Regions from separate parts of the Frankia casuarinae genome, predicted to be linked through region 2. Evidence: predicted binding sites of a transcription regulator. Region 2 holds the regulator's gene; each other region holds the start of a gene.
What was found. Region 2 encodes LexA, which represses DNA repair genes until DNA is damaged. Its sites were predicted from a motif close to CGAACNNNNGTTCG; they were not measured.
Positions count from the first base shown of each region.

Region 1: the regulator LexA is predicted to act here: its motif matches at 4,322-4,335, upstream of dnaB (replicative DNA helicase).
Region 3: the regulator LexA is predicted to act here: its motif matches at 3,959-3,972, upstream of FRANCCI3_RS24055 (HNH endonuclease signature motif containing protein).

Region 1 covers NC_007777.1:5,392,706-5,398,723, reverse strand. The annotation lists gene FRANCCI3_RS22890 (hypothetical protein) at 1-1,045, shown strand, start outside; gene FRANCCI3_RS22885 (hypothetical protein) at 1,478-1,816, shown strand; gene rpsF (30S ribosomal protein S6) at 2,067-2,393, shown strand; gene FRANCCI3_RS22875 (single-stranded DNA-binding protein) at 2,457-3,017, shown strand; gene rpsR (30S ribosomal protein S18) at 3,068-3,304, shown strand; gene rplI (50S ribosomal protein L9) at 3,314-3,760, shown strand; gene dnaB (replicative DNA helicase) at 4,371-5,729, shown strand; gene FRANCCI3_RS22855 (antibiotic biosynthesis monooxygenase family protein) at 5,896-6,018, shown strand, end outside.
Region 2 covers NC_007777.1:4,191,295-4,197,312, reverse strand. The annotation lists gene FRANCCI3_RS28320 (helix-turn-helix domain-containing protein) at 1-339, opposite strand, end outside; gene hflX (GTPase HflX) at 788-2,248, shown strand; gene lexA (transcriptional repressor LexA) at 2,314-3,084, opposite strand; gene FRANCCI3_RS17710 (LysM peptidoglycan-binding domain-containing protein) at 3,389-3,763, shown strand; gene nrdR (transcriptional regulator NrdR) at 4,093-4,638, shown strand; gene FRANCCI3_RS17700 (vitamin B12-dependent ribonucleotide reductase) at 4,963-6,018, shown strand, end outside.
Region 3 covers NC_007777.1:930,577-936,594, reverse strand. The annotation lists gene FRANCCI3_RS04040 (YoaK family protein) at 1-604, shown strand, start outside; gene FRANCCI3_RS04035 (NAD(P)-dependent oxidoreductase) at 605-1,513, opposite strand; gene FRANCCI3_RS04030 (THUMP-like domain-containing protein) at 1,580-3,013, opposite strand; gene smpB (SsrA-binding protein SmpB) at 3,143-3,622, opposite strand; gene FRANCCI3_RS24055 (HNH endonuclease signature motif containing protein) at 4,043-5,575, shown strand; gene ftsX (permease-like cell division protein FtsX) at 5,560-6,018, opposite strand, start outside.

The sequences.
Region 1 (6,018 bases), 1.2 Mb from region 2:
GGCGCTCGCCGCCGCGCGGGTCCTTACCTCGGCGCCGGCGCGAAACGCTCCCGGCCTGCGCACGCTCTGGGACCGGTGGGATGTCGGCCTGTTCACGAAGGTCGCCCGGTACGGTTATCTCTCCCCCGCCTACTCGGACCGGACAGAAGTCGACTTTCCCGGCCTCCCGATCGCGATGCGGATCGTCCATATTGTCGTTCCGGACTGGATTGTCGCGGGTCTGGTCGTGTCGTTCCTCGCCGGTGCGGTCGCGGTCGCCGCGCTGTGGCGGTTGGCCGCGGACGAGGTCGGCAAGTCCGCGGCGCGGTTCGCCGTCCTCAGCCTCATCTGCTTCCCCTACGCGGTGTTCCTGTTCGCCGCCTATTCGGAGGGCATCTTCCTGGGGTTCGCGACGGCGTCCTGGCTGGCGGCACGTCGCAGCCGCTGGTGGTTGGCCGGCCTGCTGGGCGCCGGGGCGGCATCCGCCAGGATCAGTGGTATTCCCTTCGGGGTCGCGTTGGCCGTGCAGTACGTCGCGAGCCGGCGCTCCGCCGGCCTCCCGGTGTTCGCCCGGCCGGCGTTGTCGCTGGGGCTTCCACCCATCCCCGTCCTCGCCTACCTGGGCTATCTCAGGATTCGCACCGGGGGCTGGGGCTCCTACACGGACGCGATGCGGGACGGCTGGCACCGAGGCCTCGACTGGCCCTGGTCGGGCTGGACCGCCACCTGGGCATCGGCCACGGATGGCAACGGTGCGTCGACCTTCGTCTGGTTCTGGCGCGGGGAACTGCTCGCGGTGGTCGTCGGGGTACTGCTGACCATCATCCTGCTGGCCGGGAGACGGTGGGGTGAGGCGACCTTCCTCGGCGTGATGACCGTGATAATGGCCTGCACGAATTATTATGCATCGGGAATCCGTGGAATTTTAGTGGCCTTTCCGTTGTATCTGATGCTCGCGCGAGCCGCCGCGCGGCAGAGCTGGGTACAGTCGGTATATCTATGTACCGGTACGCCGATCATGGCAGCCCTGGTCGTCGCCTTCACGCAGGGACAGTGGGTGGACTAGCCTTTCCCCGCATGGCGCCTTCGGCGCAATGCGGGGGCCCCTGGCATCGGGGGCCGTGCGGGGTTTCCGTCGCCTCGCCTTCGGCGAGGTTCCTGGGGGAGCCGTCGGGAGCCTTCGGGCGCCTTCGGCGCAATGCGGGGGCCCCTGGCATCGGGGGCCGTGCGGGGTTTCCGTCGCCTCGCCTTCGGCGAGGTTCCTGGGGGAGCCGTCGGGAGCCTTCGGGCGCCTTCGGCGCAATGCGGGGGCCCCTGGCATCGGGGGCCGTGCGGGGTTTCCGTCGCCTCGCCTTCGGCGAGGTTCCTGGGGGAGCCTTCGGGAGCCTTCGGGAGCCTTCGGGCGCCTTCGGCGCAATGCGGGGGCCCCTGGCATCGGGGGCCGTGCGGGGTTTCCGTCGCCTCGCCTTCGGCGTTTGGAACTACGGGAGGCAATGCTGTGGACAGGCAGGATACCCAGCCGGGTCAGCCCGAGCCCGGCACCGGGGACGTCGGCGGCGACCCGTCCGGGAGCGACCACGACTCTTCCCCGGGCAGCCACGGCGGTTCCGGGTCCGGGCGCGTCGGTCCGCAGCTGGCTGCCCGCATGCTCGCGGTGGTCGCGGTCGCCGCGGCGCTCGCGGTGCTCGTGTTCGCCCTCGCGGATCCCTCCCCCTCCCGGCACATGCGTGGCCTCCTGATCACGGTGAACCTCGTCTGCCTCGCCGGGGTGTTCACGGCGTGGCTTCGCGTGGTTCTCGTGGTCGGGGCCGCCAGGGCCCCCGGGGGAATCGAGTAAGCTCGGCCGGACATGCCGTGCGCCGGCGTACGTGTGTCCATCCGCTGGTCCAGGCCGACCACTCGTCATGATTGGTCGGCGCGCCTCCGGGTGGCCCGCGTGCCCTGATGATCGTCCGGATGTGCTGACGGGCGGTTCCCTCTCAGATCCATCGCGTCGAGCACGTTCGAGACGGCACAGGTTCCGGTCGCGGTCCCTCCTGCCACGGAAGATCCGTGGCCGCCAGAGTCCACAGGAGGTGGGTTCAGCCTTGGCACGTCATTATGAGCTCATGGTGATCCTCGATGCTGACCTCGAGGAACGCACTGTCGCGCCCTCTCTCGACCAGTACCTCGGTGTCGTCCGTCAGGGCGGCGGCGTGGTGGAGAAGGTCGATGTCTGGGGGCGGCGCCGGCTCGCCTACGAGATCGCCAAGAGTCACGAAGGCATCTACGCCGTCATCGACCTTCATGCGGAGCCCGACGTCGTCGCCGAGCTCGACCGTCAGCTCGTCCTCAACGAGTCGGTCATGCGCACCAAGGTCATCCGGCTTCCAGAGCCGAAGAAGCCACGTCAGAGCCGCCGGGCGGCGGCATGATCCGGTCCGCGGCGACGGCAGTCCCCGTGCCGTCGTGGGCCGCCGATCTCCGGGAGAGTGCCCATGGCCGGTGAAACCGTCATCACCGTCGTCGGCAACCTAGCCAACGACCCCGAACTGAGGTTTACCCCGAACGGTGCCGCGGTCGCCAGCTTCACCGTCGCATCCACGCCGCGCACCCTCGACCGCCAGACCAACGAGTGGAAGGACGGCGAGGCGCTGTTCCTGCGCTGCTCCATCTGGCGCCAGGCGGCGGAGCACGTCGCCGAGTCGCTGCAGAAGGGCGCTCGGGTCATCGTCACCGGCCGCCTCAAGCAGCGGTCGTTCGAGACCCGCGAGGGTGAGAAGCGCACCGTGATCGAGCTCGACGTCGACGAGATCGGTCCGAGCCTGCGCTACGCCACCGCCAAGGTCGTCAAGGCCGCGCGTGGCGGTGGTGGCGGCGGTTACGGGGGCGGAGGCGGCTACGGCGCGCCTGCCGGCGCGCCCCCCGGCGCACCTGCCGGTGTTCCCGCGGGCGTTCCGGCCGGCGGCGGCTACGGCGGCGGTAGTGGTGGTGGAGCACCCATCGATGACCCCTGGTCGCAACCGGCCGGCGGCTACTCCGACGAGCCACCGTTTTGAGCGGCCGGTCGTCGTCCTCGCGAACGACACAACGAGGTAGGAGCACACCCATGGCCAAGGCGGCCGTGCGCAAGCCCAAGAAGAAGGTTTGCGTTTTCTGCAAGGACAAGGTCGACTACATCGACTTCAAGGACACTTCGCTGCTGCGCAAGTACATCTCCGACCGGGGTAAGATCCGGGCCCGTCGGGTGAGCGGTAACTGCAGCCAGCACCAGCGCGACGTGGCGACGGCGGTGAAGAACAGCCGCGAGATGGCGCTGCTGCCCTACACCGCCTCGGCCCGGTAGGGGGTGGCAATGAAGCTCATCCTGACCCAGGAGGTCCCCGGTCTCGGCAGTCCGGGTGACATCGTGGAGGTCGCGAACGGGTACGGGCGTAACTACCTCGTGCCCCGCCGGTACGCGATCCTCGCGACCAAGGGCGCGGAGCGTCAGGTCGAGCAGATCAAGCGGGCCCGGTCGGCCCGCGCGGTTCGCGATCTCGGGCACGCTCAGGAGATCGCCGGTCAGCTCGGTGGCCTCAAGGTCGAGCTGACCAGCCGGGCGGGCAAGGAAGGCCGCCTGTTCGGTTCCGTGACGGCGGCCGATGTGGTGGAGGCGGTGACCGCCGCGGGTGGCCCCGAGCTCGACCGGCGCCGCGTCGAGCTCACCACGCCGATCAAGTCCCTGGGCGCCTACACCGTCGCCGTGCATCTGCATCCCGAGGTGACCGCGACCGTGAAGCTCCAGGTCACGCAGGCCTGATCAGGTCTGACCAGGGCAGGGCGGGCCTGATCGCGGCCGGATGGGCCCGAGGTCAGGCGGGTCTGACGGGGTGGCATCCGCCGTTTCTCCCGCTGTACCGCCGCGCTCGCTGTACGGGCTCCCCTGGCCGACCGTCTCAGGTGGTCGGCCAGGGGAGTTCGTTGTGTGTGGGGCAAGGGGCGACGACCAGATCCGAAACTTTTTCTCATCCACAGGGCACTCGGGATGCAGGCGCCTGCCAGCTAGGTTTCGTCGAGGTTGTGGTCTCGGGTGTCCACAGGTTTCCGATTTCCGTCCCGATGTCCTCCCCAGGTTTCGGCCGGTTGCCCACAGCTTTTCCACAAGGGCCTGTGGATAACTTTTTGGTGGGTGTGCCCGCCGGTCCGTAAGGTCGGACCCTCCAGGCCGAGGAAGGTACTTCTAGCCTGATCGGGCCAGGCCTCCTTCGGTGACGCGGGCGGCGCCCGGCGAGAGGCTCACCGGGCGCCGCCCGTTCGGTCCCTGCTGGAAGCCCCGGCCGGTCGGGGGCGGAGCGGTCGTTGACAGCGGTTCCGATCTGTACGAACATACGTTCGAATACGGGTCTACGGGAGTCCCGGGAGGGTGCGTCGTGAGCGTCACCGAGATCTCGCGTGGTTCCGGTGGGAGTGCAGAGTTCGACCGGACTCCCCCGCACGACCTGCCCGCTGAGCAGAGTGTGCTCGGCGGCATGCTGCTGTCGAAAGACGCCATCGCCGACGTCGTCGAGGTCCTGCGGACGGGTGACTTTTACCGTCCCGCGCACGGCCTCGTGTACGAGGTCATCGGCGATCTCTACGGCCGGGGGGAGCCTGCGGACGTCATCAGCGTCGCCGCCGAGCTCAGCCGCCGAGATCTGCTCGAACGGGTGGGCGGTCCGGCCTACATGCACACCCTCATCTCGAGCGTGCCCACTGCGGCCAACGCCGGGTACTACGCCCGTATCGTCGCGGAGAAGGCGGTCCTGCGCCGCCTCGCGGAGGCCGGCACCCGCATCGTGCAGCTCGCCTACGGCGCGGCTCCGGACGTCAGCGACGTCGTCGACCGCGCCCAGGCGGCCGTGTACGAGGTGACCGAGCGCCGGACGAACGAGGACTACCTGCCGCTGGGGGAGCTGCTCAACCCGGCGTTGGAGGAGATCGAGTCCATCCAGGGGCACGACGGTTCGCTGACCGGGGTGCCCACCGGTTTCGTCGACCTCGACGAGCTGACCAACGGCCTGCACGGCGGCCAGCTGTGGATCGTCGCGGCCAGGCCGGCCGTGGGCAAGTCGACCCTCGGCCTGGACTTCGCCCGGGCGGCGTCGATCAAGAACGGGATGGCGTCGGTCATCTTTTCGCTGGAGATGAGCCGCATGGAGATCACCATGCGGCTGTTGTCCGCCGAGGCGCGGGTGTCCCTGCAGAACATCCGCACGGGCCGGCTCACCGACGACGACTGGGGTCGCCTGGCCCGCCGGATAGGCGAGGTCGCGGAGGCCCCGCTGTTCATCGACGACAGCCCGCACCTGACGATGATGGAGGTCCGGGCGAAGGCCCGGCGGTTGAAGCAGCGTAACGAGCTGCGTCTGGTGATCCTCGACTACCTGCAGCTGATGTCGTCGCCCAAGAAGGTGGAGAACCGTCAGCAGGAGGTCAGCGAGATCTCGCGGTCGCTGAAGCTGCTCGCCAAGGAGCTCGACGTTCCGGTGGTCGCCATCTCCCAGCTCAACCGCGCCTCCGAGCAGCGGGCCGACAAGCGTCCCCAGGTCTCCGACCTGCGCGAGTCCGGAAGCCTGGAGCAGGACGCCGACGCGGTGATCCTGCTGTACCGGGAGGACACGGTCGAGAAGGAGTCGGCGCGCGCCGGCGAGGCGGACCTCATCATCGCCAAGCACCGCAACGGGCCGACTGGCACCGTCACCGTCGCCTTCCAGGGTCATTACTCACGGTTCGTCGACATGGCGAACTGAATTCTCGGCCCGGGAGCGGGACGAGGCCCACGGGTGGAGAGCGCCAGCGGCCCGCCAGCGGCCCGGGTGGGTGCCCGGGTGTGTTTGGCGTGGTCATGGTTCATGTTGGCGGACCGCAGATCTCCCGATGCTGCCAGACTGGGCGGTATGAGTTTCAGGATCATCCATGGCGAGTGAGAGGCGGGACGGCGGGCGGCCCGCCGGGGCGGTCCTCGAAGTTGCCCGGTTCGACATCAAACCGGGCAGCGAGGACGATTTCGTCGCCGCGTATCACGGGGTGCGTGCGGAG
Region 2 (6,018 bases):
CCGGGCGCGGGCACCCGCCAGAACGGCGGGAACCAACCGGTCCACGAGCGCCGGGTGAACGGGCCGGGCGGCGATCGACGACTCGAATGCGACCAGGGGATCAGCGGCCATGGCGAGCCGCTCGGCGAGTCGCTGCGCCGGTCCGTCGCCCCACAGGTCGGCGAGCGGGACGCGTTGGTCGCGCAGTTCGTCCGCGGCCACTCCGAGGTGGGATGGTCCAGAGCCCGAGTCGAAGCGGAGCCCGACGTGCCGCACGCCTGGTGCCCAGCGCACCAGCTTCGCCGCCGTGTCCGGCCCCGCGACGATCAGATTGGCGTCGGAACTCCAGATGATGTCCATGCATCCGTCCGGCAACACTCGCCGACTGCCCACCACACCTGTGCGCTCGGTGCGCTCGGTGCGGTCCGAGGGTCCGGTGCGGTCCGGATGCCGGTCCGCCGTCGTCCGCGTGGTGTCCGGGGGGTGTCCAGGGGGAGTCGGGCGGCCCGAGCTGTCCCAGATCGTCGCGGCGAGGCGGTGGGCCCGTCTTTCGTGGTACTCGTGGTACACGTCGCAGAGGCTACGTCGGCGGGGCGGCAAAACGGTTCGCGATCGACGTGGTGACGTGGGACCCTGGTTGGCGACGGGATTCGCCGGGAAACGAGGGGGAGGCGCGCCACGAGTGCGGCAGGGTCTTCCGGTCCGGCGGATCCTCCTCGGGCCACCGGGTCGTGGGGCCCGGCCGGAGCAAGCGGCACGGAATGATCGCGGAATGGTGCGGTAGCGGGCCGCGTTGAGAACGGATGGTATGACACTTCCTGCTGACGCCTTCGATGCGTCCACTCTCGACAGATCCCTCATCAAGCTGACCGAAGCCGATTCGTCTTACCTGCCGAACTTCTTCGACGATTCTGGGGACGGTTTCGACCTGGAGGATCGCGCCGCGTTGCGGCGGGTTCCCGGTCTCGCCACCGAGCTCGACGACGTCACCGAGGTCGAGTACCGGCAGCTGCGGCTGGAGCGTGTCGTCCTCATCGGCGTATGGACGTCGGGTTCCCCGCGGTCGGCCGAGAGCTCCATGGCGGAGCTCGCGGCGCTCGCCACGACCGCCGGTTCGGTGGTGCTCGACGCGCTCGTGCAGCGTCGCGACCGGCCGGATGCCGCGACTTACGTCGGTTCGGGCAAGGCCCGCGAGCTCGCCGAGGTCGTCGCGGCGACCGGCGCGGACACGGTGGTCTGCGATGGCGAGCTCACCCCGGGTCAGCTGCGGCAGCTGGAGGAGGTCGTCAAAGTAAAGGTCATCGACCGGACGGCCCTCATCCTGGACATCTTCGCCCAGCACGCGACCTCTCGCGAGGGCAAGGCCCAGGTCGAGCTCGCGCAGTTGCAGTACATGCTGCCCCGGCTGCGTGGGTGGGGTGAGTCGATGTCGCGGGCCGCGGCCAGTGGCGGCGGCCGGGCGCCCATCGGTACCCGTGGTCCCGGTGAGACGAAGATCGAGACCGATCGTCGGCGGCTGCGGGCCAGGATGGCGCGGTTGCGCCGCGAGCTCGCCGCGATGACGACCGTGCGGGAGACCAAGCGTTCCGCCCGGCGGCGGGGTGAGGTCCCCAGCGTGGCGATCGCCGGTTACACCAACGCCGGTAAGTCGTCGCTGCTCAACCGGCTGACCGGCGCGGGTGTCCTGGTCGAGGACGCGCTGTTCGCCACCCTTGATCCGACCGTGCGGCGGGCGACCCTGCCGGACGGCCGGGCCTTCACCCTGACCGACACCGTCGGATTCGTCCGGCATCTGCCGCATCAGATCGTCGAGGCGTTCCGCTCGACGCTGGAAGAGGTCGCCGATGCCGATCTCATCCTGCACGTTGTGGACGGATCATCGCCGGAGCCGGCCGCGCAGATCTCCGCCGTGCGCGAGGTTCTCAACGACATCGACGCGGGCGGCGTTCCCGAGCTGATCGTCGTCAACAAGGTGGACGCCGTGGAGCCGACGGTCGTCGCGGGGTTGCGCCAGCTCGCCCCGGACGCCGTGTTCGTCTCGGCACGCACGGGCGAGGGGCTGGCCGCGCTGGTCGACGCGCTCTGTGCCCGGGTGCCGCATCCCGACGTGGAGATGCGCGTGCTCGTGCCCTACACCCGGGGCGACTTGGTCTCCCGGGTGCACGCGAACGGCGAGGTGCTCACGATGGAGCACACCGAGACCGGTACCCGGCTGTCCGCCCGGGTTTCCTCGGGACTCGCGGCGGAGCTGCACGCCTACCGGGCCTGAGCCCAGGAGCGATCAGACGCGAGGCAACCCGGCCGGCCGCCCGCCGGGCGGCCGGCCGATCCACATCAAACCCTGCGGAGCACAGCCACGATCCGGCCGAGGATGGTCGCATCCTCACCGGGGATGTCGGCGAAGGCCGAGTTCTCCGGATGTAGCCAGATCTTGCCGTCCCGAACCCGCAGACGCTTGACCGTCGCCTCCCCGTCGATCATTGCGGCGACGATCTCCCCGTTGTCCGCGACCGGCTGCTGGCGGACGACCACCCAGTCACCGTCGCAGATCGCCGCGTTGATCATCGAGTCGCCGACGACCCGGAGCAGGAACAGAGTGCCCTCGCCGACGATCTCCCTGGGTAGCGGGAAGACGTCCTCGACCGCCTGCTCGGCCAGGATCGGGCCACCGGCGGCGATCCGGCCCAGCACCGGCACGTAGGCCGCGTCCGACTTGCTTCCTTCGGTGGTGCCCGGCGCCGCCTCACCGACGATGGGAATCGTGCCCGCCACCGTCGTCGCGCCCGCGCCCACATCCGCGCGTTGCCGGGGGTGCTCGACGGTCAGCACCTCCATCGCTCTCGGGCGGTTCGGGTCCCGCCGCAGGTAGCCCTTCTCCTCGAGCACCTTGAGCTGGTGAGCCACACTACTGGTGCTGGTGAGGCCGACCGCCTCACCGATCTCCCGCACGCTGGGCGGATATCCGCGCCGCTCCACCGCGGCCCGGATGACCTCCAGCACCCTGCGCTGCCGGGGGGTCAGGCCCGCGTCCGTGGGGCCTTCGGGAAAGGCTCGCACGTTGCCGCGGGTTCCGCCCCGGCGCGTACCCCTGCCTTGGCTAGTCATCGCTTACCGCTCTCCTCGTCGCGTTTTTCTTCCGCCGTGCGGCCACCGGCCGGCCGGCGACCGCACGGCGGACCGTCCCGCTCCGGAAGCGGTCACCCACCGACTCGCCGCCGTCCGTGACCGGGGGAAACCGCCCGGTTCACACCCGACCGACTCGACGGTAACCGGCGGGTCGCAGAATCTCAAACGTCTGTTCGAGCGTGTCCCTGGCGGTTTCCGGTTCCCGATGCGACAATCGACCACGCGTTCGATCGAACGAAGGTTCGATCTTCGGTGTTCGGTGTCGTCGGAACGGGAGGGTGCCGTGGGATCCGCACACAGGGCGCGGGTCGTCGACCTGTCGATGGCCAGGGACCGGGTGGGTCATCGGCCGCCGGGTCGCCCGCCCGCACCCCCGCCGCTCCGGCTGACCCGGCGGGGTCGGGTGGTGGTGGTATCGATCGTCGTGGCGGTCGTCGTGGCGGTAGCAATCATGATCATGCCTGGGGTGTCGATTGCCGGGCCGGATACCGCGGAGGCGCCGCGGCACCATCTGGTCATGCCGGGGGAGACGCTGTGGGAGGTGGCAGTGGCGCTCGACGAGAGCGCCGACACCCGGGTCATGGTGGACCGGCTGATGCGGCTGAACCACCTGCGGTCACCACTGATCGCCCCGGGCCAGTCGTTACTCCTTCCCTGACGCCCGGCTTCCCGGGTCCACGAGTGTCTCGGCGCAGGGTTCTCGCGCACCGTCGTCTTTCGTCCACGTGCGGTGCCACGTGCGATGCGGACCACACGGACCATACGGGGGTGCTGTCCTCATCTCTGGGGCCGTGCGCTACCTTGGACACAACATCTGGTGCTTACCGGGGTGTAAGTCATCCACAGGTTGTTCCACAGGTCTTCCGCGGGGAGCTGGCGGTCCATCCACAAGGTGGTCTGTCCGGCGTGGATGCCGGGTCCTCAACGGTGTCCCTCATCCCCGGTCCGGGGCGGTCGGCTCCGGCGCGGGCGAAGGAGGCGTAGCGCGTGCGGTGCCCGTTCTGCCGGCATCCGGACAGTCGCGTCGTTGACAGTCGGGAGGCCGAGGAGGGTTCGGCGATCCGCCGCAGGCGGTCCTGCCTGTCCTGCGGTCGCCGGTTCACTACGATGGAGGAGGCGTCCCTTCAGGTTCGCAAGCGCAGTGGGGCGGCCGAGCCGTTCAGCCGGGCCAAGGTCATCGCCGGTGTCCGCAAGGCCTGCCAGGGCCGGCCGGTGCGGGATGATGATCTCGCGCTTCTGGCGCAGCGGGTAGAGGACGCCGTCCGCTCGTCGGGGTCGGCGGAGGTGCCCGCGGAGGCGATCGGCCGGGCGATCCTCGGTCCGCTCCGTGAGCTCGACGAGGTGGCTTATCTCCGCTTCGCCTCGGTGTACCTGGCCTTCGAGTCGTTGACTGACTTCGAGTCCGCGATCGCCGCGTTGCGCTCCGAGGCCGCCGGACCTCCCACCACGCGGGATGGACCAGCACGACCGGTCCCGCGTGGCGCCGTCGATGTCTCGCCGGTGATCGGCACCCAGCAGGTGCATAGCAGGTAGGGCCGGGACCGCTCGACCGAAAGCGTCATACATCGCCCTGGCTCGCCGTGCCGGCCCGGTCCCGCCGGCGACGGGTGACATCCCGCGTCGCGGCCGTGCGAGGACCGCGGACCTCCCGGACGGCACGCATGCGGCCCGGCTCGACCTGGCTGGTGCCGTTCGCCGTGCGTGTGTTTGCCGTGCGCGTGCTCGTCCCCGCGGGCACCGCCGTGCGTCGAGGTCCGGCCCCGCACCGTCCCGACGTCCACTGGCTGCGGCCTGGGGCGGGGATGCCCACAACACATTGTTGAAGGTTGAAGCTGACGAGTGAAGACGAGGAGCGTCATGACCGACAGCCGCGGCACGAAGCCGAGCAGGTCAGCGGCGAAAGCGAGTGGGTTGAAGATCCAGCGGTCACGTACCACCGCCGGCGTCCACCCGTACGACGAGGTCACCTGGGAGTCCCGGGACGTCGTCATGACCAACTGGCGGGACGGCTCGGTCAACTTCGAGCAGCGGGGAGTGGAATTCCCGCAGTTCTGGTCGGTGAACGCCTCCAACATCGTTACCAGCAAGTACTTCCGTGGGGCGCCCGGCACGCCGGGGCGGGAGTGGTCGCTGCGGCAGTTGATCGATCGGGTCGTGCACGCCTACGGCGCGGCCGGCCGCGAGCACGGCTACTTCGCCTCGGACACCGACGCCGAGATCTTCGAGCACGAACTGACCTGGATGCTGCTCCACCAGGTCTTCAGCTTCAACTCGCCGGTCTGGTTCAACGTGGGAACCCCCGCGCCGCAGCAGGTCTCGGCGTGCCAGCCCTATGACGCCCTCGTCAGCACGCCATCCGGTCTGGTTCCCATCGGCGCCTTGGTGGAGACGGACGCGGTGGGGATGAAGGTCTTCGACGCGCACGGTCTGACCCAGGTGATCGCGACCAAGTCCAACGGCGTCAAGGACGTCCTGCGGATCTGGACGAGGGCCGGTCACGCGCTCGACGTCACCGCCGATCATCTGGTGTGGCGGAGCACCTCCGCGGGTGCCGGGGCCTTCGTCCCCGCCGGCGCGCTGCGGGCCGGGGACACCCTCGAGTGGCATCGCACCATCGCCCCGGGCGAGGGTGAGATCACTTCACGGGAGATCGCCGAGGCGGCGCTCGCGGGCCGGCTGCAGGCGGACGGTTTTGTTGGTCGGTACGCCGGTACGAACGCCTCGCTGACCATCGAGGCGATGACTGTGCCGACCCGGCTGTATGATGCTCCGCTACCCGTTGTCGCGGCTTATCTGCGCAGCCTGTTCCAGGCCGATGGCTACGTGTCCCGCCGGGAGCGCTCGACGCTGATCGGGCTGGACATGATCAGCGAGGGCCTCATTCGCGGGGTGCAGGGTTTGCTCGCCCGGTTC
Region 3 (6,018 bases), 2.2 Mb from region 2:
CAACATGACCGGAAACGTCGTCCTGCTGGCCTTTGCGCTGGCCGGGGCCCCGGGCCTGTCCGCCGACCTGTCGGCGCTGGCCCTGGCTGGCTTCCTGGCCGGAGCCGTCATCGCCGGACGGATCGGCACGGTGACCATAATCGGCGGTCGCCGCTTCTCGTGGTTGATCATCGCGATGGCCGCGCAGACCGGGCTGATGGCCGGCGCGCTGATCGCCACGCTGGTCACCCAGGGACTCGGTACGGAACCCGAGATCCCCGAGATCCCCGGGGCCCGGCCCTATGCCGTCATCCTCCCGCTGGCCCTCGCGATGGGCCTGCAGCACGCGACGGCTCGGCGGATGGCCGTTCCGGACATCCCGACGAATGTGCTGACCAGCACGTTGACCGGGATCATCATCGACTCCCGGCTCGGCGGAGGAACGGGCCGCGGTGGGGCGCGGCGGACGCGGCGGTTCGCCGGCCCCGTCGCCATGTTCGCCGGAGCCCTGATCGGGGGCCTGTGCCTGCTCCATCTCGGCCGGATCGTCCCGCTCGTCCTGGCGACCGGTACCGTCGCCGGCTGCCTGATCGCCACCGTGACCGGCACCGTTGCGGCGCCATGATCAGGAAGCCGGAGAGACTTCGCCACCCGCGCCGCCCGGCCTGGTCGCACGGCGCCGCTGCCGGATGACGACCGTCGTGTCGAGACCGCCCTCGCCGTCCGCCTGGGCAGCTGCGAGATCCCGCTCAGCCAGCTCGATCATCGGCAGCGGGATACCACGCCGGCCCGCCTCGGCAAGGCAGATCCGCAGATCCTTGCGCATCCAGTCGACCGCAAACCCGAAATCGAACTCGTCGCGCACCATGGTCTGACCACGATTCGCCAGGTACCACGAGTTGGCGGCGCCGCCGGCCACGGCGGAAAGCACCAGATCGGTGTCCAGACCGGCGGCAATAGCAAAGTTGATGGCCTCGGCCGCCCCTTCGACGGCTCCCGCCACCAGAATCTGATTGACCATCTTGGTGAGTTGTCCGCTACCGACCGGCCCGATCCTCGTGATGGTCGCGCCGTAGGCGGCGAGCACCGGCCTGGCCCGCTCGATCGTCTCAGGATCCCCACCGCACATGATGCTCAGCCGGCCGGCCATGGCACCCGCCTCCCCGCCGGAGACCGGGGCATCGACGAAACCGACGCCGACCTCGGCGGTGCGCGCCGCGATCTCCTCCGCGAGTTCCGCGGAGGTCGTCGTGTGATCGACGATGATCGCACCGGGCCGAAGCGCTCCCAGCACCCCGTCGGCACCGAGGACGACCTCGCGGACGTCGTCATCGGCACCGACGCAGAGGCAGACGACGTCGACCTCGGTCGCCGCGGCGGCGGGCGACGGCGCGATCCGGCCGGAATGTTCCTCGGCCCAGCGTGCCGCGGTCGCGGCCGTGCGATTGAACGCGGTGGTGGAGAACCCGGCCCGAACCAGGTGACCGGCCATGGGAAATCCCATCGTGCCCAGTCCGACGAAGGCAACACGCATGAACGTCACTCCTGTTTCGCCCCCGATGGCGTCCACCGGGATCGGTCGGTCATGAGAGTCGGTCGGTCATGAGAGTCGGTCGCCACCGCCCCGACATCCGATACCCCCGACATCCGATACCGGGGTGCAGACGAAGGCCCAGGGAGCTCCACGCAGCCTCGTCATCACCACGGTGACGGCCGGTCCACCGGGAATCAGATCACGACGGCGGGGTAGCAACCGGCGACGGATCTCCTCGACGTCGCCGGCGAGACCGCGTCGCCGGACGTCCAGCGACCCGATCTCACGAGACCGCAACAGGTCCGCGATCCGGCGCACGTCGAAGGGCAGCTCGGCCTCGATGCACAGCAGGCGGGCGAAGGGGGTCGTCACTGCCTCGTCGGAGGTCAGGAAGGCGATCATCGGATCAATCTGCCAGGCTCCGAGGCGCCGCCCGAGCTCGCCGATCAGGCCCGCCCGAGTGACCGCCGGGCTCGGATCGTGGAGGAACCGGCCCGGAGCCGCTACCCGACCGGCTAGCTCGCCGACCCGACCCACCCGACCCACCCGACCCGCCCGACCTGTATCCGCCGGGACGACTGGATCCGGGGTCCCGGTGAGGCTCACCGGCGCTCCCCTGGCCCGCAGGGACGCCGAGCCGCCCGGCCCGGGCAGCACAGTGGCGCGACGCGGGGCGGTCGCGAGGGCCGGTGAAAACAGTACGGCCTCCTTGAGATCCCGTCCGTCGGCCACGAACTCGATCTCCCAGCCGGGGGGAACCAGCTCCGTCGCCAGCCCTGGCGCGGCCTTCACCGCGACGGCCGCAACCTTGTCGGCAAGCCCGAAGCACCAGGCCAGCGGCGGCTCGCTCGCCCGCGACACCAACCGACGGTCGCCGGCACGCCGGGCCGGATCGACGAACACGGCGTCGCATCCGGAGAGGTCCACCTCCCGCACGTCGGACAGGCGCGTCTCGAGGCATCCCGTCGGCACGGTCGATCCCGTGGGCGGCGCGGTCGTGGGCAGCACCGTCGTGGGCAGCACCGTCGTGCCCTCGACCGCGTGGACGGCGACGTTGAGCGCGGCCATCCGCAGATGAACCGGATCCCGGTCGACGAGCATGATCTCCCGGCCCCGCGCGAGGGCCAACGCGTCCCCGCCGATCCCCGTGCACAGGTCGGCGAGCCGGCACAGACCGGCGAACCGCGCGGCCCGATGCTCGGCCGCCGCCTGCGAGGACGCTTGTTCCAACCCGGCTCGGGTGAAGAACATCCGATCGGCCCGAGCAAACTTGACCATCGCGCGCCGCCTCAGCTCCGCCTGAGTGAACGCGGCGGCGAGGAGCGCGGGGGACACGCCCTCGGCGCGCAGGCGGGCACCGACAGCCAGTTCCCGGGCCGCGCCTCCACCGGCACGCTCATCCTCGGCAAATGCCGCGACCGCCGCCGCCAGCACCGCCTTACCCTGGGCGCTCAGCAGGGCCTCGAACTGCGCCAGCCGGTCGCCGTCGGAGGCGGTCACGGCGACCCGGATGCTGCCGGAACCGGCGAATCCGCGGCACGACGACGAAATAACGACGACGGGAACATCGACAGAAACGTCGACAGGAACATCGGCGGCACCACGGACGGTGTCATGGACGGCTGGCTATCAGAGGTAGCGCCCCTTGGCTCGGCGGCCCATCGCCCGGCCGATCTCCCGGGCCGCGTCCCGCTCCGCGATCGCGTGCCGTTTGTCGTAGGACTTGCGGCCACGCGCCAGCGCAATTTCGATCTTCGCCCGCCCGTCCTTCCAGTAGAGCGAGAGCGGGACCAGCGTGAGCCCACCCTCCTGGGTCTTACCGACCAGCTTTTCGATCTCCGCCCGGTGCAGCAGCATCTTGCGCTTGCGGCGGGGAGCGTGGTTCGTCCAGGTCCCCTCGGTGTACTCGGGGATGTGCACGTTGTGCAGCCAGATCTCACCATCGCTGATCTGGGCGAACCCGTCGACGAGCGAGGCCCGCCCGGCCCGCAGCGCCTTCACCTCGGTGCCACGGAGCACCAGCCCAGCCTCGTAGGTGTCGAGGATGTCGTAGTCATGCCGGGCGCGCTTGTTCTGCGCGATCAGTCTGCGCCCCGTCTCCCTCGGCACTGTCCTGTCCCTCTTCCCACACCGTTCGCGAAATCTTCTCCGAACCTACGTCCTGCCTCCCGCGTCGGTGACACGCCGGCTCCACCGCGAGGACACCCATGGTATCGATCATGTGAGCGCCATCGTCGGTCGCCGACGTGGCCCGGGTGACGTCGCCGAGCGCTCCGTAGGGCGACGAGCGCCGTCAGCGCGCCCCGCGGAGGAGCCGCCGCGGCGGCGCGACCTGGGCGTTCAGCACCTTCCACCTCCTTGCTCGGCTGTCGAGCTTGCTCGGCCGTCGAGACGATGGACTTGATGACGATGGACTTGATGAACGGTGCCAGCGAGTACTATACTCGAACACACGTTCGATGACCAGAGTGTTCAGGCGGATCGGCGGCGATTCCTGCCGGCAGATCCAACCGCTCCCTCTACGCGCCCATGACAGGCGGCATGATGCATCCAGTGACCAGACCCGGTTCATCGCTTCGGCCCGGCTCACAGTCCAGTCCGGGCGAGTCCAGTTCAGGCGAGTCCAGCCCGCGCGAGGAAGCAGAGGCCCTGGGCCCCCGCGACACCGGAGTCGACGACCGTGGTTCTCTTTCCCGTCATCTGGACTCATCGATGGTTTATGGTCATCGTGTAGCTGAACTCGACGCGGACGGATGCCTCCGGGCAGATGTGGAGATCGGTCGGGAGATCGCGCGCTGGGAGGCGGCACGGCTGCTCGTGAGAGCGAGGTTCGCGCAGCTACGGCCGCCCACGGAAGAGGATGAGAGCGGGGTTGCCAGGGGATTTCACGAGTTCGCGGGAGACGAACTGGCCGCCGAGCTGAGAATGTCATCAGCGGCGGGAAACAAACAGTTGGGTTTCGCGGTCGGCGTCGTCCGCCGCATGCCGGCAGCGCTGACTGCTCTGGAACATGGTGAGCTAGATTCCCAGCGGCTGACCGTGCTGGAACGACTGACGGCCAACCTGTCGGACGACCAGGCCGCGGACGTGGCGGAGACGGTTCTGCGCCGGGGTGGGCGGCCGAGCCACGCAGCGTTCGCGGCCGCCGTTCGACGGCGTGTGGTGCTGGTAGACCCTCAGGGCGCGGAACAGCGTCGCCGCAGGGCGACGAAGGCGCGTCGGGTGACAGTGCGGGCCGAGCCGGATGGTATGGGCCGCATCTCGGCCTCGCTTCCGGCGGACCGCATGCTCGCGGCGTTTCGACGAGTGGACCTTCTGGCGAGGAGAGCGGGCGGTGCGCAGGACGGTCGCGGGCTCGAGCAGCGTCGGGCCGACGTTTTCTACGACCTGCTGATGGGGCGGGATCGTGACCGTGTCAGTATCGAGATGCAGGTGGTCGTGTCGGCTTCCTGTCTGCTGGGTATGTCGGAACGGCCGGCGGAACTTCCCGGTTATGGCCCGATACCGGCCGGACTCGTTCGCGAGATGGCCGAGAACCCCCGATGCACATGGCGGCGGATACTGATGGATCCGCCGGAAGGACGAGTTCTGGAGGTCAGCCGGCGTCGCTTTCCCTCGGCCGCCCTGGCTCGTCATGTTCGAACTCGAAACCCTACATGTGTCTTTCCGGGATGCGAGCAGCCTTCCATTCACTGCGATCTTGATCATACCAGGCCGCATCGTCGAGGTGGCCAGACGAGCGAGCGGAACCTCGGGCCAAAATGCCGGAGGCATCACCGGCTGAAACACTCGGGTGAAAAGCGGCCTAGGCGTGACGCCAAGCAAGGAGCTACGAGAAGACCGGGGCGGCCGGGCACATCATCTCCCGATCAATCCACGCAGAAGGGATGGTCCGTGTGCCAGCCCAGGCCTGGACATTTCACCTGGACGAGCCCGGAGGGACGCCAATATGAGGTGTCACCCGAAGATTATCTCAAGGAAGTATTCATCGAGGATGATGTCCAGTTCGAATCGAAGCGAACCGGGGCCGAGCGACGGATGACGCCTCAGACCCGCAGATGACGGCGGAGCGCCACCGAAGCCATCACGGCGGCGGCGAGCACACCGACCCCCAGCACGACGGCCGCGGTCTCCCAGACCGCCGACCAACCGAACAGGGGGAACATCGTCTGCTTCGCGAACCGGCCGTCCACCAGGTAGATCTTCGCCAACGCAAGCACGCCCGTGGCGAGCAGCCCGCCAACCAGCCCCACCGCCGCGATCTCCAAGACGAACGGAGCCCGGATTGTTCCGTTGGAAGCACCGACCATCTTCATGATCGAAGTCTCCCGTCGCCGGGCGTGCGCCGAGATCCGGATCATCGTGTAGATGAGGGCGAAGGACGCCAGGGCCTGCACGCCGGCGAGGGCGAAAGCGCCCGCTGTGAAGGCGTCGAGGAACCGGTACAACGGGTCAAGCAGGCCGCGCTGGTCGCGAACAGCTTCCACCCCGTCGAGGCCGGTGTA